DNA from 3 places in the Bradyrhizobium sp. CCGE-LA001 genome. Region 2 is predicted to be linked to each of the others. Evidence: predicted binding sites of a transcription regulator. Region 2 holds the regulator's gene; each other region holds the start of a gene.
The links. The regulator PhoB, encoded in region 2, activates phosphate uptake and scavenging genes when phosphate is short. The targets are predictions, from matches to a motif close to TGTCATNNANCTGTCAT.

Region 1: the regulator PhoB is predicted to act here: its motif matches at 5,833-5,849, upstream of ugpB (sn-glycerol-3-phosphate ABC transporter substrate-binding protein UgpB).
Region 3: the regulator PhoB is predicted to act here: its motif matches at 4,233-4,249, upstream of BCCGELA001_RS16780 (DUF47 domain-containing protein).

The regions. Positions count from the first base shown of each region.
Region 1 covers NZ_CP013949.1:106,572-116,273, reverse strand. The annotation lists gene BCCGELA001_RS00515 (GNAT family N-acetyltransferase) at 1-264, opposite strand, end outside; gene BCCGELA001_RS00510 (DUF1150 family protein) at 410-682, opposite strand; gene BCCGELA001_RS00505 (Hsp20 family protein) at 733-1,158, opposite strand; gene BCCGELA001_RS00500 (sn-glycerol-3-phosphate import ATP-binding protein UgpC) at 1,488-2,576, opposite strand; gene ugpE (sn-glycerol-3-phosphate ABC transporter permease UgpE) at 2,685-3,533, opposite strand; gene ugpA (sn-glycerol-3-phosphate ABC transporter permease UgpA) at 3,533-4,414, opposite strand; gene ugpB (sn-glycerol-3-phosphate ABC transporter substrate-binding protein UgpB) at 4,462-5,778, opposite strand; gene BCCGELA001_RS00480 (CaiB/BaiF CoA transferase family protein) at 5,998-7,218, opposite strand; gene BCCGELA001_RS00475 (organic hydroperoxide resistance protein) at 7,393-7,818, opposite strand; gene BCCGELA001_RS00470 (MarR family winged helix-turn-helix transcriptional regulator) at 7,972-8,433, shown strand; gene BCCGELA001_RS00465 (GIY-YIG nuclease family protein) at 8,437-8,673, opposite strand; tRNA gene BCCGELA001_RS00460 (tRNA-Ala) at 8,832-8,907, opposite strand; gene BCCGELA001_RS00455 (TIGR02300 family protein) at 9,002-9,406, opposite strand; gene aroA (3-phosphoshikimate 1-carboxyvinyltransferase) at 9,565-9,702, shown strand, end outside.
Region 2 covers NZ_CP013949.1:7,550,698-7,560,399, reverse strand. The annotation lists gene BCCGELA001_RS34365 (lysylphosphatidylglycerol synthase domain-containing protein) at 421-1,476, shown strand; gene BCCGELA001_RS34360 (ATP-binding protein) at 1,510-2,808, shown strand; gene pstS (phosphate ABC transporter substrate-binding protein PstS) at 2,954-3,967, shown strand; gene pstC (phosphate ABC transporter permease subunit PstC) at 4,122-5,111, shown strand; gene pstA (phosphate ABC transporter permease PstA) at 5,116-5,961, shown strand; gene pstB (phosphate ABC transporter ATP-binding protein PstB) at 5,958-6,779, shown strand; gene phoU (phosphate signaling complex protein PhoU) at 6,791-7,507, shown strand; gene phoB (phosphate regulon transcriptional regulator PhoB) at 7,530-8,237, shown strand; gene BCCGELA001_RS34325 (GcrA family cell cycle regulator) at 8,478-8,990, opposite strand; gene BCCGELA001_RS34320 (aspartate aminotransferase family protein) at 9,460-9,702, shown strand, end outside.
Region 3 covers NZ_CP013949.1:3,655,427-3,665,128, forward strand. The annotation lists gene BCCGELA001_RS16755 (ABC transporter ATP-binding protein) at 1-236, shown strand, start outside; gene BCCGELA001_RS16760 (ABC transporter ATP-binding protein) at 229-975, shown strand; gene BCCGELA001_RS16765 (ABC transporter substrate-binding protein) at 1,009-2,232, shown strand; gene BCCGELA001_RS16770 (branched-chain amino acid ABC transporter permease) at 2,304-3,167, shown strand; gene BCCGELA001_RS16775 (branched-chain amino acid ABC transporter permease) at 3,169-4,137, shown strand; gene BCCGELA001_RS16780 (DUF47 domain-containing protein) at 4,292-4,936, shown strand; gene BCCGELA001_RS16785 (inorganic phosphate transporter) at 4,948-5,952, shown strand; gene sugE (quaternary ammonium compound efflux SMR transporter SugE) at 5,945-6,259, opposite strand; gene BCCGELA001_RS16795 (peptide chain release factor 3) at 6,415-8,037, shown strand; gene BCCGELA001_RS16800 (ABC transporter substrate-binding protein) at 8,095-9,072, shown strand; gene BCCGELA001_RS16805 (hypothetical protein) at 9,224-9,702, shown strand, end outside.

The sequences.
Region 1 (9,702 bases), 390 kb from region 2:
GATGAAGCCGACATGCGCGCGGCTGCCCCGTTCGAAGATTCCGAGCAGTAGTCGTTCGCGCTGGTCGAAGGATCTGATGTACTCGACGATGTCGGCCTTGGTCATCGCACGCGGCGACGTGTTGAGCACGTGCACCGTCCAGGGATCGGAGAGCCAGTCCGCCCAGCGCTGCGAGGCATCATCGCGCTTGATCGTGCGCAGGAAATAGCGCCCGGCCGGAAACCACAATTGTTGTTTGGCGAGGCGTTCGGCTTTGGGCGGCATGCCGCATCTAAGCAGCTTCGAGTCAGGTGAGCAATTTGAGAGCGCGCGGTGCAGATCGAGTTGATCCTGCGCACCTGCTCAGACGCAAACGGGCACGCTTTCGCGTGCCCGTTCGAAACTCTGTCCGCGCGGAAAGCGCGTGTGCTCAGTGCACGCTGACCGCTTGCAGCTCATTGCTCCAGGCGTTGGCAATCGCGGCTTCGCGGCTGTCGGTCAGCATGATCGGCGTGCCGTCGGCGGCGTGGAGCGCGAAAAGCTTGAGGCCCGGCGCGATCTTGGGCGCCTCGGGGAACAGGCCCGGCACGTCCTCTGAACGGATCTGTTTCACATAGGCGATATGGCCTTCGCCCAGGGTTGCCAGCGTCTCCGGAGAGACATTCTTGGCTTCGTATTCGAACGCAACGTGACCTTCACTCATGGTCTCGACTCCTCTGGAACACTAAGCGGTCGAGTCCGCTACTCGTTCCATTATTCGTGCTCATTGATAGCGATTGTCTTAACGATCCTCTCCGGTTCAGGCCGGGCAAGATCAATCGACAACAGCCCGTTCTTCAGATCCGCGCCCAGCACCAGCATCCCCTCCGCCAGCACGAAAGTGCGCTGGAAGTGGCGCGCGGCGATGCCGCGATGGATGTATTGCCGGGTCTTGTCGTCCTGCTGCCGCCCGCGGATCACGAGCTGGTTTTCCTCAATGGTTACATCGAGTTGGTCGCGGGTGAATCCGGCGACCGCCAGCGTGATGCGCAAACGCTCGGGCTGGTTGTCCGCGCCGCTGCACCTCTCGATATTGTAGGGAGGATAGCCGTCGGCGCCTTTGACGACCCGATCGAGCACGCGCTCGATCTCGTCGAAGCCCAGCAGGAAGGGACTGGAGAGCGTTGGAACACGAGACATAGTTTACAAAGTCCTCTCGAAGCGACTTTGGTGCATCAGGGCCCGCGAGCGGCACCCCTTGATCAGCAATATGGGCACGTTCCCCTGCGGGTTCAAGCAGGTAGCGGGAGGCTGTGGATGGTCCGATTCCACCATCGATAGGCGCGACATAGCTCAAGTGCGTCATGGCCGGGCTCGTCCCGGCCATCCACGACCTTGCTCGCGGCACTGAGAACGTGGATGCCGGGGCAATCCGGGCAGGGCGAATTCGCGAGAAATTTCTCCAATGAAAACAGGCCCCGGTCTACTGTGCATGGGGTTGTTTTCATACTCTGATTTTCGGAACCCGCTCAGGCCTCGAGTCGCTTCCGCCCGTCGCCGCTGAACAAATGCAGCTTCGCCCGCGCTGCGGCGACGCGAATCTTCTGGCCGATGGCGGGCGCTTCTGTTCCGGGAATGCGGACGATGATTTCGCCGGGCGGCAGCTCGCCCGGGGTAGCGGCGACGCGCTGGTCTTCCTCGGCGCGCGCGCCGTAGATGAAGGTTTCCGCGCCCACGCGCTCGATCGCCTCCACGGTCAGCGGCAAGGCGACGCCGCCGGCCGGGGTCTGGTCGGTGATGACGAAGTCTTCCGGGCGGATGCCGAGGATGCCGGCGTCAGCGGCGTTGCTGCCGGCGAGCTGCGATCTGATCTCCTCGGGACGTGTCGACATCAGATTCATCGGCGGCGCGCCGATAAAGGAGGCGACGAAGGTCGTCGCCGGCTTCTCGTAGATCGCCAGGGGATTGCCGACCTGCTCGACCTCGCCGCCATTCATCACCACCAGAATGTCGGCGAGCGTCATCGCCTCGAGCTGATCGTGCGTAACGTAGATCGACGTCGTGTTGAGGCGACGCTGCAACTTGCGGATCTCGACGCGCATCGCGATGCGCAGCTTTGCGTCGAGATTGGAGAGCGGCTCGTCGAACAGAAACACCTTCGGTTGGCGCACGATGGCGCGGCCCATGGCAACGCGCTGGCGCTGGCCGCCGGAGAGCTGGCGCGGCTTGCGCTCCAGCATGGCGGACAGTTCGAGCACGCGCGCGGCTTCCTCGACGCGGGTCTTGATCTCGGCCTCCGCCATGCCGCGGTTGCGCAGGCCATAGGCCATGTTGTTGTAGACGCTCATATGCGGATAGAGCGCGTAGTTCTGGAACACCATCGCGATGTCGCGATCGGCCGGCTCGATTCCGTTGACCACGCGCCCGCCGATGTCGATCTCGCCGCCGGTGACGGTCTCCAGCCCCGCCACCATGCGCAGCAGTGTGGACTTGCCGCAGCCGGAAGGGCCGACCAGCACGCAGAACTGTCCGTCGCCGACATCGACGTCGACGCCCTTGATGGCCTCGAAGCCGCCGGGATAGGTCTTTCGGACGTTGCGCAGGGTGACGTTAGCCATGGGTTGCACCGGCGAATAGCGAGCAGGGAATAGCGAATGGGGAAGGGGTAGTACGCCAGGCGGACGCAGCGACCCCATTCGCTACTCGCCATTCACCATTCGCCATCTTCACTTTTCCGTCTCGACCAGCCCGCGCACGAACAGCTTCTGCATGACGACGACGACGAAGACGGGCGGCAGCATGGCCAGTACGGCGGTTGCCATCACGATCGGCCATTCGGTCAGCGCATCGGTGGTGGTGATCATTTTGCGGATGCCGATCTGGATGGTCTGCATGTCGTCGCGCGTGGTGATCAGCAGCGGCCAGAGATATTGATTCCAGCCGAGGATGAACAGGATCACGAACAGCGCGGCCATGTTGGTGCGCGACAGCGGCAGCAGCGTATCCCAGAAGAAGCGGAAGGGACCGGCACCGTCGATGCGCGAAGCTTCCAGCAGCTCGTCCGGTACGGTCATGAAGAACTGGCGGAACAGCAGCGTTGCGGTCGCGGATGCGATCAGCGGCAGCGACAGGCCGGCATAGCTGTCGAGCATGTGGAGATCGGCGACGATCTTGTAGGTCGGATAGATGCGCACCTCGACCGGCAGCATCAGGGTGATGAAGATGATCCAGAAGATCGCCATCCGGAACGGAAAGCGGAAATAGACGATCGCATAGGCCGAGATGATCGAGACCGCGATTTTGCCCACGGCGATCAAGAGCGCCATCACCAGCGAGTTCAGCATCATGTTGCCGACCGGCTCGCGGGTGGAGCCGCTCGTGCCGACGAAGATCGTCTGATAGTAGGTTTCGAGGAAATGGCCGCCCGGCAGCAGCGACATCTGGCCGTTGGCGATCACCGCGTTGTCCTGCGTGGAGGCGACGAAGGCGAGATAGACCGGGAAGGCGACGATCGCGATCCCGATCCAGAGGATGATGTGGGCGATGTAGCGCCGAAAGCCCTCTTCCTCCACCATCAGTAGGTCACCTTGCGTTCGACGAAGCGGAACTGGATTCCGGTCAGGACGATGACCATGATCATCAGGATCACCGATTGCGCTGCCGAGCTGCCGAGATTTCCGCCGAGCAGGCCGTCGGTATAGACCTTGTAGACCAGCGTCTCCGTCGACTTGCCAGGCCCGCCGCGGGTCATGGTGTCGATGATGCCGAATGTGTCGAAGAAGGCGTAGACGATGTTGACGACCAGCAGGAAGAAGATGGTCGGCGACAGCAGCGGAAAGGTCACGGTCCAGAACCTGCGCATCGGACGCGCGCCGTCGATTGCGGCGGCCTCGAGCACGCTGCGCGGGATGCTCTGGAGGCCGGCCAGGAAGAACAGGAAGTTGTAGGAGATCTGTTTCCAGGCGGCGGCGAGGATGATCAGCGCGGCGGCTTGGTCACCGTCGAGCAGCGGATTCCAGTCGATGCCCAGATTGCGCAAGTACCGCGAGAGCACGCCGAGCGAGGGATGCAGCATGAAGATCCAGAGCACGCCGACGACCGGCGGCGCCACCGCATAGGGCCAGATCAGCAGCGTGCGGTACAGCGTTCCGCCGCGCAGCGGCTTGTCCGCCATCACGGCGAGCAGCAGTGCGAACGACAGCGACGACACCGCAATGGCGAACGAGAAGAAGAAGGTCCGGACGATCGCCTCGAAATAGGCGCGGTCCTTGAACAGGTCGAGATAATTCTCGAACCAGACGAAGCTGGTCGACAGGCCGAAGGCGTCCTGGAGCAGGAAGGACTGGATTACGGCCTGCAGGGCCGGCCAGTAGAAAAAGATCAGCACGATCGCGAGCTGCGGCGCAACCAGCGCATAGGGCAACAGCTTTGATTGGAAGATGGCTTGCTTTTGCATGGTGCCCCGAAGCGGCAGGCCGCCTTAACGGCCTGCCGCTTATAATCTCACTTTACGGCGGTCTTTTCGAACTGGCGCAGCATCGTGTTGCCGCGTTCGACGGCGGCATCGAGCGCCTGCTTGGCGGTCTTCTTGCCGGCGAGCGCCTGCTCGATCTCTTCCGCCCAGACGTCGCGCAGCTGCACCATGTTGCCGAGGCGCAGGCCGCGCGAATTGTCGGTCGGCTCCTTGTTGGTCAGCTCGAGCAGCGGCGTCTCGAGATAGGGCTGGTCCTTGTAGAAGCCGTCGGCCTTGGCCTTGTCATAGGCGGCCTTGGTGATCGGCAAATAGCCCGAGGACTTGTGGATGAAGACCTGGCGATCGGTGTCCGAGAGGAAGGTCAGGAATTTCGCCACGCCCTTGTATTCGTCGGCCGACTTGCCGCCCATCACCCAGAGCGAGGCGCCGCCGATGATCGAGTTCTGCGGTGCGCCCTTAGCGTCGGGATAATAAGGCATCGGCACCGCGCTGAAGGCGAACTTGGCTTGCGCCTTGACGTTGCCGAAGAAGGCCGACGAGGTCAGGTAGAGCGGGCATTCGCCCGACGTGAAGCGGCCTTCGCCGGTGTTGGTGCGGCCGGCATAATCGTAGGTCTTGTCCTTCTGGAGCTCGACCAGGTTCTCGAGGTGCTTGACCTGGAGCGGTCCATTGAACGAGAGCACGGTGTCGAAGCCATCGAGGCCGTTGGCCTTGCTGGCGAGCGGCACGTTGTGCCAGGCGGAGAGCTGCTCGAGATTGACCCAGGTGACCCAGGAGTTGGAGAACCCGCAGGTGGCGTGGCCGGCCGCCTTCAGCTTCTTCGCCGCGTCGAACACCTCAGGCCAGGTCTTGGGAATCTCGACATTGGCCTTCTTCAGCGCGTCGAGATTGACCCACATCACGGTCGACGACGAGTTGAAGGGGAAGGACAGCATCTCGCCCTTCGAGGTCGAGTAGTAGCCGGTGATCGCAGGCAGATAGGCCTTGGGATCGAACTTCTCGCCGGCGTCCTGCATCAGCTTGTAGACCGGTTTGACCGCCCCGGTCGCGGCCATCATGGTCGCGGTGCCGACCTCGAACACCTGCATGATGTGCGGCGCGTTGCCGGCACGGAACGCGGCGATGCCGGCGTTCATCGTGTCGGCGTAGTTGCCCTTGTAGGTCGGAATCACCTTGTAGTCGCTCTGCGCGCCGTTGAAGTCGTTGGCGAGCTTGACGATGACGTCGTTGTTCGCGCCCGTCATCGCGTGCCACCACTGGATCTCGGTCACGGCCAGCGCCGGCGAAGCCGACAAGCCGACCGTGATTGCGAGTGCGGCAGCCGCACCAAAATGTCGAAGAGCCATCAAGAAAACCTCCCTTGCCCGTCACTAAAGAAGCGCTTGCGCTAGCAGCGCCATATGACGTTCACATGACTGTGTAAGCGGGAGAAACGAAAGCGGCAAGCGCAGGAAATGGGAAGCCGGAAAATAGGCGAATGCCGAGGGCAGCCGCTTTCGTTCGCGCTGCACCTGCGTGCCCGCGCCGCAATGCGGCATGGATATCGGATGTCGAAGGCCGGCGACCTAGCGCTTGCGCTCGGGGCCGCAGACCGTGCCCTTCTCCAGCATCGAGTCGATCTCGGCCTTGGAGTAGCCGAACTCGCCGAGCACCTCCGCCGCGTGCTGGCTGAATTTCGGCGGGACGCGGCGCAGGCTCGGCTTGCTGCGGTCGAGCCGGATCGGCGAGGCCACGCCCTTGTACCAGTCCTTCTCGATGATATCGCCGCGCGCGACCGTGTGCGGGTTGGTCAGCGCCTGGTCGATCTTCTGCACGGGACCTGCGGGCAGGCCCGCCGCGAGCAGACGGTTGCACAGCGGCTCGGCCTCGTGCTGGCTGAACACCGCGGCAAGCTCGGCGCGTAGCGCCTCGCGGTTGGCGATGCGGTCCTTGTTGCGGGCGAAACGCGGGTCGGTGCCGAGCTCGGGCTTGCCGATCTCCTTGACGAGCTTGCGGAACGTGCCGTCGTTGCCGACGCCGATGAAGATGTTGTCGGTCTTGGTCGGGAAGATCGCGTAGGGCACGAGGTTCGGGTGCTCGTTGCCGGTCAGCGAGGGTGGCTTGCCATGCATGAAATAATTCGCGGTGTGCGGATGCATGATGGCAAGGCCGGTCTCGTACAGCGTCGTCTCCAGGAACTGGCCCTTGCCCGAACGCTGCCGCTCGGACAGAGCCATCAGGATACCGATCGCCGCATAGAGACCGGTGGTAATGTCGACCAGCGGCACGCCGATCCGCATCGGTCCGCTCTCGGGCGAGCCGGTCGCGGCGATCATGCCGGTCATCGCCTGGATGATGGCGTCATAGCCGGGATTGCCGCCGCGCGGGCCGTCGGCGCCGAAGCCGCAGATCCGGCAATGCACGAGGCGCGGAAATCTTTTGCTGAGGACATCGTTGCCGATGCCCCATTTCTCCAGCGTGCCCGGCTTGAAATTCTCGATCAGGACGTCGGCGGTCTCCAGCATCTTGAGCAGCACGGCACGGCCGCCCTCGGAGGCGAGGTCGAGGCCGATCGAGCGCTTGTTGCGGTTGATACCGATGAAATAGGCCGCGTCCTCCTCGTGGAACGGAGGGCCCCATTCGCGCACCTCGTCGCCCGCAGGCGGCTCGACCTTGATCACGTCGGCGCCATGGTCGGCGAGGATCTGGGTGCAGTAGGGGCCGCCGAGCACGCGCGTGAGATCGATGACGCGCAATCCGCTCATGGCGCCCAGAACGGCTTCAGAACCCGCGGCTTTAGAACTCATGCCTTCGCTTCCCTGTGTCGACAATTGATCACAGGCCTAGCGAGGTTCGTGCACGCCAGCAATGGCCCCGCGGGCAGGGGCGTATGCGCCGCCTTGGCGCAATCCCGCGGAATGGCAAATCGGCGAAAGCGGCTGGCCCGAGGGGGATCCCGGGCCAGCCAATTCGCATGTCGGTCAGACGACTGTCAGGCGAACGTCGACATTGCCGCGCGTGGCATTGGAGTACGGGCACACCTGGTGCGCCTTCTCGACCAGCGCCTCAGCTTCAGTGCGGGCAAGGCCCGGCAGCGAGACGGCCAGATCGATGTCGAGACCGAAGCCGCCCTCCGAGCGCGGGCCGATGCCGACGGTCGAGGTCACGGAGGCGTCGGCGGGAACCTTGGGGCCGCCCTGCGAGGACACGAACTTCATCGCGCCGATGAAGCAGGCGGCATAGCCGGCCGCGAACAGCTGCTCGGGATTGTTGCCGGCACCGCCGCCGCCGCCGAGCTCCTTCGGCGTGGTCAGCTTGACGTCGAGCGCGCCGTCGAGGGTTGCCGCATGGCCGTCGCGGCCGCCGGTCGCCTTGGCGCTGGTCTTGTAGAGGACGTTCACGGACATTTTCATCTCCCTGGGGGTTCGGGTGGACGCGGTCTATATCGCAGACAATTAGATTGTGCGCAATCTAAATCGTAAAGTCTCACATTTAATTGTTCGCAATTGAATATGCGGCCGCGCACCCCCACAATGCGGCAAATCCCCGTGAGATTCTCCATGGCCCGAAAACCATCGGCGGCGGACGCGCCGCTGCGGCTCGACAACCAGATCTGCTTCGCGGTCTATTCGGCCGCGCACGCCTTCAACCGCGTTTACAAGCCGCTGCTCGACCGGCTTGGCCTCACCTATCCGCAATATCTGGTGATGCTGGTGCTGTGGGAGCGCGACGACGTGCCGGTGAAGGACATCGGCGAGAAGCTGTTCCTGGATTCCGGCACGCTGACGCCGCTACTCAAGCGGCTCGAGGCTGCTCATCTCGTCAAGCGCACGCGGTCGAAAGAGGACGAACGTCAGGTGCTGATCGCCCTGACGCCACAGGGCCACGCGCTGAAGGACAAGGCGCGCGCCGTGCCGCAATCGATCCTGGCGGCGTCGGATTGCTCGGTGTCGGAGCTGGTCGCGATGAAGGACGAGATCGTCGCGCTGAGGGATCGGCTGAATGCGGTGATCGGGGAGTAGGGGTTAGAGACGTTTCTTCGCAAAGGCACGGCCGGATGCTGACTTCAGGTACTTGTCAAACGCAACGGCTTGCTTTGCGTTACTGAACGCGACGTAAGTCTTGAGACGCCAAGGTCCGTATTTGGAAGTGTGGGGCACCTCGCCAGCGTTGTGCTTTGCCAGTCGGGCGCGCAAGTCGTCGGTGATGCCCACATAGAAGTGCAGGGTATCCAGGCTCTCGAGGATGTAGACGTACTTCACCGCACGCTCCCCAGGTGTCGAGGGAGGAGCTTACATCCCCGTTTTATCTGGTGAAGCCCGGCTTCGCCCTTCGGGCTACGCCGCGGCAGCCTTCGGTCACTTCGCTACGAGGGACTTCCCAAGCTTGCCGAGCCGAAGCTCGCGAAGCGAGCGAAGGCTGGTGGAGCCAGGCGGGATCGAACCGCCGACCTCTTGCATGCCATGCAAGCGCTCTCCCAGCTGAGCTATGGCCCCTTAACCTTCGACGGGTGAATCTGGTGGATCACCCCAACCGGCGAGCCCTAGGCGACTCGCGCGGTGCACCCTTTTTCACAGATCAGGACTGATCTCAAGTCTCTTCATCGCCTCCGACATCACCAATGATGTCGGTCACGTCCTCATCGCCCTCTTCCTCGTCGGCAATGAAGGTCGAATCATCGTCATCGTCGTCATCCAGGGTCTCGTCGACCTCGATGTCGTCCTCGGATTCGGGCACCACGGCCTTGACCTTGCCGGTGTTCTCCTCGGCGTCGGCCTCCTCGAGCGAGACCATCTCTTCGGCCTCCGCCGGCTCCGGCGCGGTGTCCTGGGCCACGTTGCGCTCGGCGCCGCGGGACGCGCGTGCGGGGGCAACGGGCGCGATAGGCACCACCTCGCCGGTATAGGGCGAGATCACCGGATTCTTGTTGAGGTCATAGAACTTCTTGCCCGTGGTCGGGCAAATACGTTTGGTTCCGAGTTCGGACTTGGCCACGGCAGGAATCCTGGGAATGTCTGAAAAGCGGTGTTTCACTTGGCTAGTTGGCGGCCCGCTGTCAATAGCGCATTACGGGAGAACGACATGCCCGTGACGGGGCGCGGACCATGTGATACCTGCGCGCCAGCCCATCGGGCCTATTCAAGGACACAATCTTGACTCATTCCGACCAACCGAGGCCGCTGCGGTCTCGCGCCAGCGGTCCCCTGACCGGGAAAGTACGGGTGCCCGGGGACAAGTCGATCTCTCACCGGGCCCTGATCCTGGGCGCGCTCGCGGTCGGCGAGACCAGG
Region 2 (9,702 bases):
GGCGCGCGTCGGCCGCGGCCTTTCGGCGCATCGGAAACCCGTAAACGACCGGGCAATGCCCCTCTTTCAACAGGCAGGGGTGCCCCATAGATTGACGTCGACTTAAGCCGTGACGGAACATTGTCTGCGCGAAATCATCAAAACTTCATGGCGCCTGCGCAGGATTGCCAAGGAGATTCGCGTCACGCCTTGCCGCCGAAAGGGTCAAATCGTGCAACAGGAGCCAGAACCCTGCCTAAAATATTGAAGGCACGTGTTTTTGTTCGAATTGGCGAATTCCACTTCGCTCCAAAACGCGCTAGTGGAGGGGCAGGGGGCATGCGCGATACCGTAGCCGGCGGCAAGGGTTCGTTGAGTGCCTGTGCGTCGTCCGCCTGTCTGCCGGCCACCCTGGCCGCTGAAGCGTTGTTCGAGGTCTAGATGCTGGAAGCCATACGCAGGGCGATGACGTTTCTGCGCGAGAAGCAAGTCCTGCATAAGCTTGGAGTTGTGATCAGCGTCGCGGTCATCGGCATCGCTTGCTATGTGCTGTACCACATGCTGCGAGGCATCGATCGCAACGAGGTCGTCGAGGCGATCAAGAGCACCGAGCCGAGTCAGATTGCGATGGCGGCGCTGTTCGTCGCCGCGGGCTATTTCACCCTGACCTTCTACGACCTGTTCGCCACGCGCGCGATCGGCCACCCCCACGTTCCCTATCGCATCAATGCGCTCGCCGCCTTCACCAGTTATTCAATTGGCCACAATGTCGGCGCATCGGTCTTCACCGGCGGTGCGGTGCGCTACCGCATCTATTCGGCCTATGGGCTGAATGCGATCGACGTCGCCAAGATCTGTTTCCTCGCCGGCCTGACCTTCTGGCTCGGCAACGCCGCCGTGCTCGGCCTCGGCATCGCCTACCATCCGGAGGCCGCCGCCTCGATTGACCAGCTGCCGGCCTGGCTGAACCGGACGCTGGCGCTGATGATCATCGTGGCGCTGATCGCCTACGTGGTCTGGGTCTGGACCCAGCCGCGCGTGGTCGGCCGCGGGCCCTGGACCGTGGTGCTGCCGGGCGGCCCGCTGACGCTGCTCCAGATCGCCATCGGCATCGTCGATCTCGGCTTCTGCGCGCTCGCCATGTACGTGCTGGTCCCGGACGAGCCCAATGTCGGCTTCGTCGTGGTCGCGGTGATCTTCGTCTCGGCGACGCTGCTCGGTTTCGCCAGCCATTCGCCCGGAGGCCTTGGCGTGTTCGACGCCGCCATGCTGGTCGGCCTCTGGCAGATGGACCGGGAGGAGCTCCTGGGCGGGATGCTGCTGTTCCGCGTCCTCTATTATCTGGCCCCCTTCGTCATATCTGTAATCTTGCTGACGTTTCGCGAAGTTATGATCGGCGCACGTTCGAAGCGCTTGCAGCAGGCGGCGCTCAAGCTCGATCCCGGTCCGGCGCGTGAGGCCGCCTATGTGAGAGAGCGCAGCGACGGCGGCGCCTGACCGGCGCAAGCCCTGAAGGAGAAGCCCTCCCCGATGGCGATCGACGCCCCATCTTCTCCCAACGCCCAGCCCTGGTCCGATCGGTTGCGGCACTCCACCATCATCCTGATCGCCGCGGCGCTGGCGCTGTCGGTGGTGGTCTCGCTGGGCGAGTTGTCGGCGCTGCACGCCGCCCTCGTGTTCCTCTGCATCGCCGCGGCGGCGCTGATCCCCTGGCGTCTGCACGATCCCGCCGCATCGCGCGACGACGTCAGGCGCATCAACCCGGTCGAGAGTGCGGCGGTGGCTGCCGTCGTCGCCGGCATGCCGGATCCCGCAGTGCTGCTTGACCGCGCCGGCCGCGTCATCCATCTCAATGCCGCCGCCGCCCAGCTCGCGCCGGCGCTGCGCAGGAACGAGCTCGCCCAATTTGCGCTGCGCTCGCCGGAGATCATCACGGCCTTGCGCGAGGCGATCGCGACCACCGAGCCGCGGCGCGCGACCTATCTCGACCATGTCCCGGTCGATCGCTGGCTGGAGCTCATGATCACGCCGGTGCCGGTGCCGACCAGCTTCGGCGGCGCCGACAAATGCATGCTGATGACCTTCCACGACCAGACGCCGCTGCGGCGCGTCGAAGAGATGCGGGCCGATTTCGTCGCCAATGCCAGCCACGAGCTGCGCACTCCGCTCGCTGCCTTGTCCGGTTTCATCGACACCCTCCAGGGCCAGGCCAAGGACGATCCGAAGGCGCGCGAGCGCTTCCTGGGCATCATGCACAACCAGGCCACCCGCATGGCTCGCCTGATCGACGACCTGCTCTCGCTGTCGCGTGTCGAGCTCTCGGCCCATGTCCGTCCCGACACCCTGGTCGACCTGCTGCCGATCATCCGCCAGGTCGCCGACGGGCTCGAGCCGCTGGCGCGGGAACGCCAGGTCGAGGTCGAAACCCATCTGCCGGACGCCCCGGTGATGATCGCAGGCGACCGTGAGGAATTGCTCCGCCTGTTCGAGAACCTGATCGAGAACGCGCTCAAATACGGCGCCTCGGGCGGACGCGTCATCGTGTCGCTGACCTCGACATCGGCCACTGATGGAACTCAGGAAATCCGGGTCATGGTCCGCGATTTCGGCCCCGGCATCGCGCCCGAGCATCTGCCGCGGCTGACCGAGCGCTTCTATCGGGTCGATGTCGGCGACAGCCGCTCGCAAGGTGGAACCGGCCTCGGATTATCGCTGGTGAAACATATTCTTAACCGTCATCGCGGCCGCCTCCTGATCGAAAGCGTGCCCCGCCAGGGTGCCACTTTCACCGCCTGTTTTCCCCAGGCCAAGTCGCAGGCCGTGACCTGAAAATCAAGCGATTCCAGTTGCTTGAGGGTGTCATCCAGCTGTCACGAAACCTTCGTAAAAGCACAGCCGACCGCTCCTAAAGGGGCGGGCGTGGGGAGCGCGATCGGGCGCGGATGGCGCTTCGCTCCCCTGTATGGAGACCAGCATGAATTTCCTCAAAACTATCGTCGCTGCTGGCTTGGTCGCCGCATCGGCGACGGCAGCCTTTGCTGCCGACATCACCGGTGCCGGCGCGACGTTCCCGTTCCCGATCTATTCGAAGTGGGCTGACGCCTACAAGAAAGAGACCGGCAATGGTCTGAACTACCAGTCCATCGGCTCGGGTGGCGGCATCAAGCAGATCCAGGCCAAGACCGTGACCTTCGGCGCCAGCGACGCGCCGCTCAAGGCCGAGCAGCTCGAGAAGGACGGTCTCGTGCAGTGGCCGATGGTAATGGGCGCCATCGTTCCCGTCGTCAATCTCGAGGGCGTGAAGCCGGGCGAGCTGGTGTTCGACGGCGAGACGCTGGCCAGCATCTATCTCGGCAAGATCACCAAGTGGGACGACGCCGCCATCAAGAAGCTCAATCCGAACGTGAAGCTGCCGTCGGACGCCATCACCGTGGTTCGCCGCTCGGACGGTTCGGGCACCACCTTCAACTTCACCAACTACCTGTCCAAGGCCAGCGCGGACTGGAAGAGCAAGGTCGGCGAGGGCACAGCTGTCGAGTGGCCGGTCGGCGTCGGCGCCAAGGGCAACGAAGGCGTGTCGGGTAACATCAGCCAGACCAAGAACTCGATCGGCTATGTCGAGTACGCCTATGCCAAGCAGAACAAGCTGACCTACGCCGGTCTCGTCAACAAGGCCGGCAAGCCGGTGCAGCCGACCGTCGAAGCCTTCCAGGCGGCCGCCTCCAACGCCGACTGGTCCAAGGCCCCCGGCTACTACGTCATCCTGACCGACCAGCCCGGCGACAAGTCCTGGCCGATCACGGCGGCGACCTTCATCCTCATGCACAAGTCCGCCACCGACAAGGCTGCCTCGCAGGAGGCCATCAAGTTCTTCCGCTGGGCCTTCAAGAACGGCGGCAAGATGGCCGAGGACCTCGACTACATCCCGATGCCGGACAGCGTCGTCCAGCAGGTCGAGAAGACCTGGGCTGCCGAAATCAAGAGCTGAGGCTCTCCTCTCGCGTCCCGGAGGCGGCGGAGCCTGAAGTGCTGGGCCGCTGATCCGCAAGAACCAAGCCCCGGATGGGCTAGCGCCGCATCCGGGGCCCCGCACCAAAAACAAGCGTATACATAAACGGGTACAGGGGATCGGCGTGGCAGAGATGGCCGTTCAGAGCGATGTAATCGACGACGCCGGACCGTATGATCGCGCCAAGGCTTTGAGCGCGTTCAAGCTCGGCGACGTCACCTTCTACTGGATCACGCGGCTTTCCGCAATCTCGGTGCTGCTTATCCTCGGCGGCATCATCATGTCCTTAATTGTCGGAGCCTTCCCCGCGATCAAGGAATACGGCCTGCCGTTCCTGTGGACGCAGCGCTGGGCGCCGTCGGCCGATCCGCCCGTGCTCGGCGCGCTCGGGCCGATCTACGGCACGCTCGTCACCTCCTTCATCGCGATGCTGATCGCCATTCCGGTCGGTCTCGGCATTGCGATCTTCCTCACCGAGCTCTGCCCGCAATGGCTGCGCCGCCCGATCGGCATGGCGGTCGAGCTGCTCGCCGGCATTCCCTCGATCATCTACGGCATGTGGGGCTTCTTCGTGCTCGGCCCGTTCCTGGCCAACACGTTCCAGCCCTTCATGATCAGGGTCTTCGACGGCGTCCCCGTGCTGGGCGCTATCTTCGCAGGGCCTCCGTCCTACCTCAGCCTGTTCAACGCGGCGCTGATTCTCGCCATCATGGTGCTGCCCTTCATCACGTCGATCTCGGTCGACGTGTTCAAGACGGTGCCGCCGGTGCTCAAGGAAGCCGCCTACGGCGTCGGCTGCACCACTTGGGAAGTCGTCCGCAGCGTGGTGATCCCCTACACCCGCGTCGGCATCATCGGCGGCGTCATGCTGGCGCTCGGCCGCGCGCTGGGCGAGACCATGGCGGTGACCTTCATCATCGGCAATTCGTTCCGCATCTCCTCCTCGATCTTCGCGCCGGGCACCACGATCTCGGCGGCGATTGCTTCCGAGTTCGCCGAAAGCGACGGCCTGCACCAGTCCGGCCTGATCCTGCTCGGCCTCTTGCTGTTCGTGCTGACGTTCTTCGTGCTCGCGGCCGCCCGGTTGATGCTGCTGCGCCTGGAAACCAAGGCGGGGAAGTGAAGCCATGAACCCGATCTATTTACGCCGCCGCCGCTGGGACATCGTCATTCGCGGCCTCTGCATCGCAGCCGCAGCGTTCGGCGTCACCTGGCTCGCGCTGATCTTGGCAACACTGCTTTACAACGGCCTTGCCGGGCTCAACCTCCAGGTCTTCACCGAGAACACGCCGCCGCCCGGATCGAACGAGGGCGGTCTGCTCAACGCCATCGTCGGCTCGCTCATCATGACCGTGATCGGCGTCGGCATCGGCGCGCCGCTCGGCCTGTTCGCCGGCACCTATCTCGCCGAGTACGGCCGCAACGACAAGCTGACCTCGGTGATCCGCTTCATCAACGACATTCTCCTGTCGGCGCCCTCGATCATCATCGGCCTGTTCATCTACGGCGCGGTGGTGGTGCCGATGCGGGGCTTCTCGGCCATCGCCGGCGCGCTGGCGCTCGCCGTCATCGTGATCCCGGTCGTGGTGCGCACCACCGAAGACATGCTGCTGCTGGTGCCGAACCCGCTGCGCGAGGCGGCCTCCGCGCTCGGTCTGCCGCGGTCGCTGGTGATCAAGCGCATCGCCTATCGGGCCGCGCGCTCCGGCCTCATCACCGGCGTGCTGCTGGCGACTGCCCGCGTCGCGGGCGAGACCGCGCCGCTGCTGTTCACGGCGCTGTCGAACCAGTTCTTCAGCCTCGGCCTGAACAAGACGATGGCCAACCTGCCGGTGACCATCAACAACTTCGTGCAGAGCCCCTACGAATATTGGAAGCAACTCGCCTGGAGCGGCGCGCTGCTCATCACTCTGACTGTGCTTGCCCTGAACATTGGCGCGCGCATCCTTGGCGCCGAGAGGACTGCAAAATGAGCGAAATGTCTGTTTCCGTCAGTGCGCCGACCGTTCACCCCGGCTCGCAGCCGTTGCCCGAGGCGCCCGCCAAGGTCACCGCGCGCAACCTGAACTTCTATTACGGTGAGCACCACGCGCTGAAGAACATCAATCTGGCGCTCGGCACCAACCGCGTCACGGCGTTCATCGGCCCGTCGGGCTGCGGCAAGTCGACCCTGCTGCGCATCTTCAACCGGATGTACGATCTCTATCCGGGCCAGCGTGCCACCGGCCAGCTGTTGCTGGATCAGACCAACATCCTCGATCCTAAGCTCGACCTCAACCTGCTGCGCGCCCGCGTCGGCATGGTGTTCCAGAAGCCGACGCCGTTCCCGATGACGATCTACGAGAACATCGCCTTCGGCATCCGCCTCTACGAGAAGATCTCGAAATCCGAGATGGATGATCGGGTCGAGAAGGCGCTGCGCGGCGGCGCGTTGTGGAACGAGGTCAAGGACAAGCTCAACGCCTCCGGCCTGTCGCTCTCCGGCGGCCAGCAGCAGCGTCTCTGCATCGCGCGCACCGTCGCGGTGCGGCCCGAGGTGATCCTGTTCGACGAGCCCTGCTCGGCGCTCGATCCGATCTCGACCGCCAAGGTCGAGGAGCTGATCCAGGAACTGTCCGAAAATTACACGATCGCGATCGTCACCCATAACATGCAGCAGGCGGCCCGTGTCTCCGACAAGACCGCCTTCATGTATCTCGGCGAGCTGATCGAGTTCGACGACACCAGCAAGATCTTCACGTCGCCGAGCGACCGGCGCACGCAGGATTACATCACCGGCCGGTTCGGCTGAGGAGACGGGACATGGGTTCTGAACATACCGCAAAGGCCTTCGACACCGACCTCCAGGAGCTCACCCGCCTGGTCGCCGAGATGGGGGGCATCGCCGAGCGCATGATCGTCGACTCCGTCGACGCGCTGATCCGCCGCGACGTCGCACTCGGCCAGCGCGTCGTCACCATCGACGCCGAGCTCGACGCGCTGCAGAAGCGCATCGAGGAGCGCGCCGTGCTCACCATCGCCCGCCGCCAGCCGATGGCGGTCGACCTGCGCGAGATCGTCGGCGCCATGCGCGTCGCGACCGATCTGGAGCGCATCGGCGACCTCGCCAAGAACATGGGCAAACGCGTCGCCGCGCTGGATGCGGACTTCCATCCGCTGAAGCTGTTTCGCGGCCTCGAGCACATGACCGACCTCGTGCAGCAGCAGGTCAAGTCGGTGCTGGACGCCTATGCCGCGCATGACCTGCCGGCGGCGATGGCGGTGTGGAAGGGCGACGAGGAGGTCGACGCCATCTGCACCTCGCTGTTCCGCGAGCTCCTCACCTACATGATGGAGGATCCGCGCAACATCTCGTTCTGCATCCACCTGATGTTCTGCGCCAAGAACATCGAGCGGATCGGCGACCACGCCACCAACATCGCCGAGACCGTGTTCTACATGATCGAGGGTCAGGCGATGACCGACAAGCGGCCGAAGGGCGACATGACGACCTTCGCCACGACGGTCCCGAATACCTGACGACTTAAGGAGCGACGACCACATGGGCGCACGCATTATGGTGGTTGAAGACGAAGAAGCTCTCACCGAGCTTCTGCGCTACAACCTCGAAGGCGACGGCTATGACGTGGAGACGGTGATGCGCGGCGACGACGCCGACACTCGCCTCAAGGAACACATCCCCGATCTGATCGTGCTCGACTGGATGCTGCCGGGGCTGTCAGGCATCGAGCTGTGCCGGCGTCTGCGCACCCGTCCCGAGACCAAGCAGCTGCCGATCATCATGCTCACCGCGCGCGGCGAGGAGAGCGAGCGGGTGCGGGGTCTTGCGACCGGCGCCGACGATTACATCGTCAAGCCGTTCTCGGTGCCGGAGCTGCTGGCGCGGGTGAAGGGCCTTCTGCGGCGGGCAAGCCCGGAGCGGCTCGCCACTGTGCTGGCCTATGGCGACATCGAGCTCGACCGCGACAAGCGCCGCGTCGCGCGCTCGGGCCGGCCGATCGATCTCGGCCCGACCGAGTATCGCCTTCTGGAGTTCTTCCTGGAGCATCCGGGCCGCGTGTTCTCGCGCGAGCAACTGCTCGACAGCGTCTGGGGCCGCGACATCTACATCGACGAACGCACCGTCGACGTCCATATCGGCCGCCTGCGCAAGCTGCTCAATCTCGGCCGCGAGCAGGACCCGATCCGCACGGTCCGCGGTGCCGGCTATGCGCTCGACGATCGGTTTGCGAAGGCGGAGCAGACGTAAGGTTTTTGAGTTTGTTCGCTGGCAGCTGTGGCTACAATCTCAACTGTCGTCCCGGGGCGCGCGCAGCGCGAACCCGGGACCCATAAACACAAGACGTGGTTGGGCGACGACTCGGTGTGACCATCTCGCGCAACACTTGCGCCCTGAGGTTATGGATCCCCGCGTTCGCGGGGGTGACACCGAGCAATTGGAGCCGTCATCGCGCGACGGCTGCTGTCCTTGCAGTCAGTTAAACCCCGCTCACCGCGTGCTCGGCTTGGCCGGCGCGCGCCGACGATCCGCTGCGGGCTGATAGGCGACGCGCGAGTGCTGGGCGCAGTAGGGCAGGCCGGAGAGCGCCTTGCCGCCGCAGAAGAAGAAATCCGGGCTCGAGGGATCGCCGACCGGCCAGTGGCAGGTCGCCTCGTTCAATTCCAGCAGCGACAGCCGCTGGCTCATCGGCACCACGTTGTCGTAGGTGACGGGCTCTGCCTCGACCTCGACCTCGAAGGCCTGCGCCAGCGCGGTGTTGCCGCGTGAGATCGGACGGGTCACCCGCATCATGTGCTGCGCCGGACGCGCCTTGCGCGGCCGGGGCGCGGCCGAAGACGGACTCTTGGCGCGGCCGGACAGGCCGAGCCTGTGCACTTTGCCGATCACGGCATTGCGGGTCACATTGCCGAGCTCAGCCGCGATCTGGCTGGCCGAAAGTCCGGCCTCCCAGAGCTTTTTCAGCTGCTCGACGCGATCATCGGACCAGGTCAAAACCGTCATTGCACCCTTTCCCTCGCTGCGCGCCGCCATCCTGGGGCCTCGCAGCGAATGCCTAAGCCTTGAAAAAACCCGTGCCGCCAGAATCCCTTAAGGCTCGCCGGGCGCGCAACGAGCGCCCGAACGTTTACGCCGGTACATGAGGACTCTTGGGATCAGAACCGCTGCACGAGATGTCGTATCTGACAGTCCAAACGCTACAATATGGCGTGACTCCCGCGCAAGAGTCCGCCGACTCGCTTCCACATGTTCCGTGGTGAAAACCCCGCAAAATCGGCACCGCAAGACTACGGAATCAGCGTTTCGCGAGGCTTTCCGGGCGGCATTGACACCCGTCTTGCCAGGCATAAGATAGTGCCGCGTGCCGCCCTTAAAAGGCGGCACGTTTCGTTTTCCGGACCGGTCAATGGTGCGCTGCGCAAGGCATACCAGGCAGGTCTCAACATTCAAATGCAACATCCAAGTGATGGTCATGACCAACAGCGCCGCGCCGCATCTGCTTCCCGTTTTCGCCAGGGCCGACCTTGGTTTCGAGCGCGGCGAAGGCTGCTGGCTGATCGCGACCAATGGCGATCGCTATCTCGATTTCACCTCGGGTGTTGCGGTGAACGCGCTCGGCCATTGCCATCCGGCGCTGGTCAAGGCCTTGCAGGAGCAGTCGACGAAGCTCTGGCACATGTCGAACCTGTTCCAGAGCCCGGATGGCGAGAAGCTC
Region 3 (9,702 bases), 3.9 Mb from region 2:
ACGAGCCGATGGCCGGCATGGGCCACGAGGACATCGACAAGATCGCGGCGCTGATCAAGCGCATCTCCGCGAAATACACCATCCTGATGGTCGAGCATAATCTGAGCGTCGTGGCCAATCTCTCCGACATCATCACCGTGCTGACGCGCGGGCAGGTGCTCGCGCAGGGCCATTACTCGGAGCTCACCAAGGACGAGCGCGTCAAGGAAGCCTATCTGGGAGCCGGTCATGCCTGACACTGCGATCGCCGAGGCTCCGGTAAAGGCTGCGACCGGTGGAAACATCCTTCAAGTCCGCAACCTGGAAGCCTGGTACGGCGAGTCCCACATCCTGCACGGGATCAACTTCGACGTGAATGCGGGCGAGGTCGTCACCCTGCTCGGGCGCAACGGCGCCGGCAAGACGACCACGCTGAAGTCGATCATGGGCATCATCGGCAAGCGTACCGGCTCGGTGAAATTCAACAACCAGGACATCATCCGCGCGACCTCCGACAGGATCGCGCGGATGGGCATCGCGTTTTGCCCGGAGGAGCGGGGGATATTCTCCAGCCTCGACGTGCGGGAGAATCTGATGCTGCCGCCGGTGGTCCGGGAAGGCGGACTCCCGCTCGATCAGATCTTCGATCTGTTCCCGAACCTGAAGGAGCGGCTCAAGAGCCAGGGCACCAAGCTGTCGGGCGGCGAGCAGCAGATGCTGGCGATCGCGCGCATTCTGCGCACCGGCGCGAGCTTCCTGATGCTGGACGAACCGACCGAGGGCCTTGCGCCCGTCATCATCCAGCAGATCGGCCACACCATTGCGCGGCTCAAGAAGGAGGGCTTCACCATCCTCCTGGTCGAGCAGAACTTCCGCTTCGCATCGACCGTCGCCGACCGTTACTATGTGGTCGAGCACGGCAAGATCATTGACGGGTTTTCCAACGCCGAGCTTGCCGCCAACATGGACAAGCTCCACACCTATCTCGGCGTCTAGAACGCCAAAGAAGAATTGAAAAAGGAAAGTTGCATGAACACCAGGTCGATTGCGTCATTGCTGCTGACTACCGCGCTGACCTTCGCCGCGGCAGGCGTTGCATCCGCGCAGGACAAGACCGTCAAGATCGGCGCGCTGTCGGATCAGTCCGGGCTCTACGCGGACCTCGGCGGACCGGGCTCGACGCTGGCGGCACGAATGGCCGTCGAGGATTCCGGCTTGGCGGCGAAGGGCTGGAAGATCGACATCATCTCGGGTGACCACCAGAACAAGCCCGACATCGGGACCACGATCGCGCGGCAATGGTTCGACGTCGACAAGGTCGACATCGTCGTCGACGTGCCGAACTCGGGCGTCGCGCTGGCCGTCAACAACGTCGTCAAGGAAAAGAACGGCGTCTACATCAATTCGGGTGCGGCGACCTCCGACCTCACCAACGCACAGTGCTCGCCCAACACGGTGCACTGGACCTACGACACCTACATGCTGGCCCATACCACCGGCCAGGCGCTGGTGAAGGCCGGCGGTGACACCTGGTTCTTCCTGACAGCCGACTACGCCTTCGGCGCCGCGCTCGAGCGCGACACCACGGCTGTCATCACTGCGAATGGCGGCAAAGTGGTGGGTGGCGTCAAGCATCCGCTGAACACGCCGGATTTCTCCTCGTTCCTGCTTCAGGCGCAGGCCTCCAAGGCCAAGATCATCGGTCTTGCCAATGCCGGCGGCGACACCACGAACACGATCAAGCAGGCGGCCGAGTTCGGCATCGTCAAGGGCGGTCAGAAGCTCGCGGCACTGCTGCTGTTCCTCACCGACGTCAAGGCCATCGGTCTGGAGACGGCACAGGGCCTCAACTTCACAGAGACGTTCTATTGGGACATGAACGATCAGACCCGGGCGTTCTCCAAGCGTTTCGCGGAGAAGATGAAGAACAATGCGCCGCCGACCATGGTGCAGGCCGGCGTTTATTCGGGTGTTCGTCATTACCTCAAGGCACTGGAAGCGCTGGGCGGCAACCCGCATGACGGCGTCAAGATCGTCGAGAAGATGAAGTCGATGCCGACCGAGGACGACCTGTTCGGCAAGGGCGAGATTCAGCCCAACGGCCGCACCATCCACAGCGCCTACCTCTTCGAGGTCAAGAAGCCCTCGGAGTCCAAGGGGCCGTGGGATTTCTACAAGCTCGTCGGCACGGTGCCGGGCGACCAGGCGTTCACGCCGCTGTCCGAGAGCAAGTGCGCGCTGCTCAAGAAGTAAGACCAACAGCCCGCCGGCTGCGAGCCGGCGGGCAGCTCTAGGGAACGCCGAAGGGACCGGGTGCGGGATCGATGCAGGCTCTTTACGCTCAGCTACTGGTGGGACTGATCAACGGCTCGTTCTACGCGCTGCTCAGTCTCGGACTTGCCGTGATCTTCGGCATGCTCAACATCATCAACTTCGCCCACGGTGCGCTCTACATGATGGGCGCGTTCGTCGCCTATTTCCTGTTGAACCTCGGCGGCATCAATTATTGGTGGGCGTTGCTGCTGGCGCCGATTATCGTCGGCATCTTCGGCATGATCCTGGAACGGACCATGCTGCAATGGCTGACCGGGCTCGATCACCTCTACGGCCTGCTGCTGACCTTCGGCATCGCGCTGATCGTGCAGGGCGTCTTCCAGAACTATTTCGGCTCCTCGGGCCTGCCTTACGCCATTCCGGACCAGCTCAAGGGCGGCATGAATCTCGGCTTCATGTTCCTGCCGATCTATCGCGGCTGGGTCGTCGTGTTCTCGCTGGTGGTGTGCCTTGCGACCTGGTTCCTGATCGAGAAGACGCAGCTCGGCGCTTACCTGCGCGCCGCCACTGAAAATCCGACGCTGGTGCGCGCCTTCGGCATCAACGTGCCGCGCATGATCACGCTGACTTACGGTCTCGGCGTCGGCCTTGCCGCGCTCGCCGGCGTGCTCTCGGCACCGATCAACCAGGTGCGGCCGCTGATGGGCGCCGACCTCATCATCGTCGTGTTCGCGGTGGTCGTCATCGGCGGCATGGGATCGATCATGGGCTCCATCATCACCGGCTTTGCGCTCGGCGTGATCGAGGGCCTGACCAAATATTTCTATCCCGAGGCCTCCAACACCGTCGTGTTCGTGCTGATGGTGCTGGTGCTCTTGGTGAAGCCAACGGGATTGACGGGAAGGGCAGCCTGATATGACGACCCTGACGGACGACACGCTGCCGGTAAGTCCTCGCGCCATGCGCGACGAGATGATCGTTTTCGTGGTGATGGCGCTGCTGCTGGCGGCGGTGCCGTTCACGGGAGTCTACCCGTTCTTCGTGATGCAGGCGCTGTGCTTCGCGCTGCTCGCCTGTGCCTTCAACCTACTGGTCGGCTATGGCGGCCTGCTGTCGTTCGGCCACGCGATGTTCCTGGGAACGGCGGGCTATTGCAGCGCGCATGCGCTGAAAGTGTGGGCGCTGCCACCCGAGCTCGGCATCCTCGTTGGCGTCGTCGCGGCGTTCGCGCTGTCGATCATCACTGGCTACATCTCGATCCGCCGCCAGGGCATCTATTTCTCGATGATCACGCTGGCGCTGTCGCAGCTCCTGTACTTCATCTATCTCCAGGCTCCGTTCACCCATGGTGAGGACGGCATCCAGGGCATTCCGCAGGGGCGCATGTTCGGCGTGCTCGACCTCTCCAAGCCGACGGTGCTCTATTACGTGGTGCTGGTCAGTTTCCTCGCCGGCTTCCTCCTGATCTTCCGCATCATCAACTCCCCGTTCGGCGAGGTGCTGAAGTCGATCCGCGAGAACGAGCAGCGCGCGATCTCGCTGGGCTATCGCACCGATCAGTACAAGTTCCTGGCCTTCGTCCTGTCGGGCACGCTGGCCGGCTTTGCCGGTGCGCTGAAGGTGTTCGTGGCACAGAACGCCTCACTCACCGACGTGCACTGGTCGATGTCGGGCGAGGTCGTGCTGATGACGCTGGTTGGCGGTCTCGGCACCATCTTTGGTCCCGTGGTCGGCGCCTTCGTGATCATCGCCATGCAGCAATATCTGGCGGGGTTTGGCCAATGGGTGACAGTGATCCAGGGCGCGATCTTCGTGGTCTGCGTGCTCACCTTCCGCCGCGGTGTCATCGGCGAAATTGCGCATTACTTCCGACGATCGCTCTAAGTAATTGATCTACCGTCGATTTACTCGCCGCTGGAAAGCGGTGGATGATCCGGCTCCGCGCGCGAGATGACACGCGCGCGGATCGAAAATGGTCTATGACAGTTTCATGACAGCCCGTTCGGGCCTGACCATTTCCAGCCGGTAGCCTATCCCCATGATGCGATGGTTTCGTGCTTTCCTGCCCAAGGAAGAACGCTTCTTCGACCTGTTCGACCGTCATGCCCAGACCGTGATCCAGGGCGCGATCGCGCTCCAGGGCATGCTGAACGGAGGCGAGGAGACGCCGGTCTATTGCCAGAGGGTCAACCAGTTCGAGAACGATGCCGACAACATCACCCGTGAGGTGCTGACGGCGGTGCGCCGCACCTTCATCACCCCGTTCGACCGCGGCGACATCAAGAACCTGATCACGTCGCTGGACGATGCCATCGACCAGATGCAGCAGACCGCCAAGGCGGTGATGCTGTTCGAAGTCCGCACCTTTGAGCCGCCGATGCGCGAGATCGGTGGGCTCCTGATCGAATGCGCCAATCTGGTCGGACGCGCGCTGCCTTTGATGCAGTCGATCGGCCCGAACGTCGCCATGCTGACCGCGATCACGGAAGAGCTGGGCAAGTTGGAGGGGCGCGTCGACGATCTCCACGACATCGGCCTGAAGGAGCTGTTCCTCAAGCATCGCGACGGCAATGCGATGGATTTCATCGTCGGGGTCGAGATCTATGACCATCTCGAAAAGGTGGCCGACCGCTTCGACGACGTGGCCAATGAGATCAACAGCATCGTCATCGAGCAAGTGTAGGGCGGGCCGCCGTGGATGCTGCGTTGGGTCTCCCCATCCTGGTCGGCTTGATCGCCGTCGCGTTGCTGTTCGACTTCCTGAACGGCCTGCATGACGCCGCCAATTCGATCGCGACCATCGTCTCGACCCGTGTGCTGCGGCCGCAATTCGCGGTGTTCTGGGCTGCGTTCTTCAATTTCATCGCCTTCCTGGTGTTCGGGCTGCACGTCGCCCAGACCATCGGCACCGGCATCATCGATCCCGCTGTGGTCGATGCCCAGGTGATCTTTGCAGCACTCGTCGGCGCCATCGTCTGGAACCTCGTGACCTGGGCACTGGGCATCCCGTCCTCGTCGTCGCATGCGCTGATCGGCGGGCTCGTCGGCGGCGGTCTCGCCAAGGCGGGCATTTCGGCGGCGGTGTGGAGCGGATTGTCCAAGACGGTGCTGGCCATCGTGCTGTCGCCCCTCGTGGGCTTCCTGCTCGCGATGCTGCTGGTGGCGATCGTATCCTGGGCCTCGGTGCGCTCGACGCCGTTCGCGGTGGATCGCGCCTTCCGCATCCTGCAATTCGCCTCCGCCTCGCTCTATTCGCTCGGCCATGGCGGCAACGACGCGCAGAAGACCATGGGCATCATCGCCGTGCTGCTCTACTCGCAGGGCCATCTCGGCAGCGAATTTTCAGTGCCGTTCTGGGTGGTGCTGTCCTGCCAGGCCGCGATGGCGCTGGGCACGCTGATGGGCGGCTGGCGCATCGTGCGCACCATGGGCCTGCGCATCACCAAGCTGACGCCGATGCAGGGGTTCTGCGCCGAAACCGGCGGCGCCGTGACCCTGTTCATGGCGACGTTCCTCGGCGTTCCCGTCTCGACCACCCACACCATCACCGGTGCCATCGTCGGCGTCGGCGCCGCCCGCCGCGTCTCGGCGGTGCGCTGGAACGTCGCCAGTTCCATCGTCTATGCCTGGGTGATCACGATCCCGGCCTCGGCAATCGTCGCCGCGCTGACCTGGTGGGTGGTCCAGCTCGTCAAGTGACGAGCTTCAGCCCGATGATGCCGGCAACGATCAGCCCGATGCTGGCAAGCCGGAGGGCGGTCGCCGGCTCGCCGAACAGAAAAATCCCGAGCGTCGCGGTGCCGACCGCGCCGATCCCGGTCCAGACCGCGTAGGCGGTTCCCACGGGCAGTGATTTGAGCGCGAGCCCGAGCAGGATGACGCTGCCGGCCATGGCCGCGAGCGTGACGACGGACGGAACAAGCCGGCTAAAGCCCTCAGTGTATTTCAACCCGATCGCCCAGGTGATTTCGAGAAGACCGGCGACGAACAGGATGCTCCAGGCCATGACGACCCTCCATTCAAGGCAGGGTCGTCCCCGCTGAGGTGCTGAGAAACGGGAAGGTCGTCCCTCCCGAGGGCCGATATGGGGCTGGCCGGAGGCCCCCGCAATCACCAAATGAGGCTTGATCAGGCCCATTTTCCCTGCCAAACGCTCCCGCCATGTCCGACATCGCCACCACCGCAGCCGAATCGCCGGCCCGTTCCCCGCTTGCTGCTGAAGTGGCGCGGCGGCGGACCTTTGCGATCATCTCCCATCCCGACGCCGGCAAAACCACGCTGACCGAGAAGCTGCTGCTGTTCGGCGGCGCCATCAACCTCGCCGGCCAGGTCAAGGCCAAGGGCGAGCGGCGCAACACGCGCTCGGACTGGATGAAGATCGAGCGCGAGCGCGGCATCTCGGTCGTGACCTCGGTGATGACCTTCGAGTTCGAAGGTCTCGTCTTCAACCTCCTGGACACGCCGGGCCATGAGGACTTTTCGGAAGACACCTATCGCACGCTCACCGCGGTCGATTCCGCGGTCATGGTCATCGACGCCGCCAAGGGCATCGAGGCGCGGACCCGGAAGCTGTTCGAGGTGTGCCGCCTGCGCGACATCCCGATCATCACCTTCATCAACAAGATGGACCGCGAGAGCCGCGACGTCTTCGAGCTGCTCGACGAGATCGAGAAGACTCTGGCGCTCGACACCACGCCGATGACCTGGCCGGTCGGCCGCGGCCGCGACTTCCTCGGTACCTATGACGTCGTCAACGGCGGCGTGCGCCTGCTCGAAGGCGGCGGCGCCAAGACCGGCGCGGCGCAGCAGATCGAGATCGAAGAGCTCGCAAAGCTCAACGCCAATCTCGACGTCTCCGCGGTGAAGGACGAGCTCGAGCTCGTCACGGAGGCGTCGAAGCCGTTCGAGCTCGAAGCGTTCCGCGAAGGCCATCTGACGCCGGTCTATTTCGGCAGCGCGCTGCGCAATTTCGGCGTCGGCGACCTCCTGGAGGGCCTTGGCAGGTTCGCGCCCGAGCCGCGCGCGCAGGACAGCGACCAGCGCAAGGTCGAGGCCACCGATCCCCGCATGAGCGCCTTCGTGTTCAAGATCCAGGCCAACATGGATCCGAACCACCGCGACCGCATCGCGTTTGCGCGGCTCTGCTCGGGCAAGCTCAGCCGCGGCATGAAGGCGAAACTCGTGCGCACCGGCAAGAGCATGCCGCTGTCGAGCCCGCAATTCTTCTTCGCGCAGGATCGCTCGGTCGCGGACGAGGCCTTCGCCGGCGATGTCGTCGGCATTCCCAATCACGGCACCTTGCGCATCGGCGACACGCTGACCGAGGGCGAGGATTTCAACTTCGTCGGCGTGCCGAGCTTCGCGCCGGAAATCGTCCGCCGCGTCCGTCTCACCGACGCGATGAAGGCGAAGAAGCTGAAGGAAGCGCTGCAGCAGATGTCGGAAGAGGGCGTGGTGCAGGTGTTCCGGCCGCGCGACGGTGCGCCGGCGCTGGTCGGCGTCGTCGGCGCGCTGCAGCTCGACGTGCTCAAGGCGCGGCTGGAAGCGGAATATTCGCTGCCGGTCGAGTTCGAGGTCAGCGAGTTTCAGCTGGCGCGCTGGGTCTCTTCGGAGGACCGCAAGAAGCTCGACACCTTCATCGCCGCTAATACGTCGAGCATCGCCGACGACGTCGACGGCGATCCCGTCTATCTGGCCCGGAACGAGTTCTATCTCGGCTACACAAGGGAACGGGCCGAGGGCATCGAGTTCACCAACGTCAAGGACGTCAAGAAAAAGGGGTAGCGTTTCCCGGACGTTCTCCGTGATGCAGGACGGCAACGCATAGCGAGGTCGACGGTCATGAGGCGGCGCGAATTCATCATGCTCGCTGCGGGCGCGGCGGCGTACCCGTTTGGCGCATCCGCGCAAGGCAATGTGCGGCGAATCGGTGCGCTGGCGGGAGGCAAGGCCAGCGATCCCGAGAGCCAAGCCAGCTACCAGAAACTGCGACAGCGTCTAGGTGAGCTCGGTTGGGAGCAGGGACGCAACATCCATATCGACTATCGCTGGTGGGCCGGCGATCCGAACCTGGCGGATGCTCAGGCGGCTGAGCTGGTGGAGATGCGGCCGGACGTGCTTCTGGCAATCAGCACGCCGTCCGTGGAAGCCTTGAGGCGACGCGCGCCGGCGTTGCCGATCGTCTTCACGGTCGTTGCCGATCCAGTGGGTGCCGGTTTCGTTCAAAGTCTGGGCAAGCCCGGTGGAAATATTACGGGCTTCACGACTTTCGAGCCTGAAATGGCCGGCAAGTGGCTGCAACTGCTCAAGCAGGCCGCACCCGAAATGCGAAGGGTCGCCGCGGTCTTCAATCCGCGAACGGCTCCCATGATCTTGATGCCGTCCGTGGAGGCGGTCATTCCGGCAGTCCAGCTCCAGCTTGTTCCGGCGCCCGCCCACAACGCCGCCGAGCTCGAACAGGCGATCTCCCGCTTTGCAGAGCAGCCGCACGGCGGGCTGCTGATCTTTCCCGACGCGTTCCCAATCGTTCACCGGCGATTGATTCTCGACTTGGCGGCCACCCACCGTCTGCCGGGGATGTATCCGTTCCCATTTTTCGTCACGGAGGGCGGGCTGATGTCGTACGGTGTTTCGATTCCTCATCTCGTCGGTCGCTCGGCGGACTATGTCGACCGCGTCTTGAGAGGGGTGCGTCCTGCGGATTTGCCGGTCCAGCAGCCGAATGAATTCCAGTTCCTGCTCAATCTCGAGACAGCCAATGCGTTCGGGCTGAGTTTGCCGCCCACGCTGGTGGCCCAAGCGGATCGGATTATCGAGTGAATCTGCCGACTGGCCTACTTCTGCTTGGAGCGGCTGCTTGCACGGGATTGTTTTCGAAATTCTGACAGCAAGGCCATCGTCGTATCGCGGCCAGCCTTGAACCGTTCACAACCGTCGCCACCTCTTGCACATGCCATTGCGGTCTCGGCACATGTGGCGTTGCATTCTTGTTCTTCTGCTGCTGCCACCAATTTCGGCCGCGGCCGACGCGCGGCCGCGGCAGATCAATCCGATTCCGTTCGCGCACGAGCCGTGCAGCGTGCTCGACGGCCGGCCCTGCACACCGTCTTATTGCAGTCCGCTCGAGCCCGGCCCCTGCATTCCCGAGATCGACTACCCCTATGGCCAGAACCTCCAGCTCACGATCCAGAGCGTGCCGTCCGAGGCCGACCGCGCCAAATACCAAAGGCCCGATCACGATCTCGACACCATCGGCGACCTCTTCGCCGAGCTGCGCAGCTGCTGGTCGCCGCCATCGGACAATGCGCGTGCAGGCATGCAGATGTCGGTGCGCTTCAGCTTCAACAAGGCAGGCGGCCTGATCGGCCCGCCGCGTCTCACATACGCGACCGCGGGCGTGCCCGCCGAGATCAGAACCACCTATCTCAGCGCTATCAATTCATCCCTGAA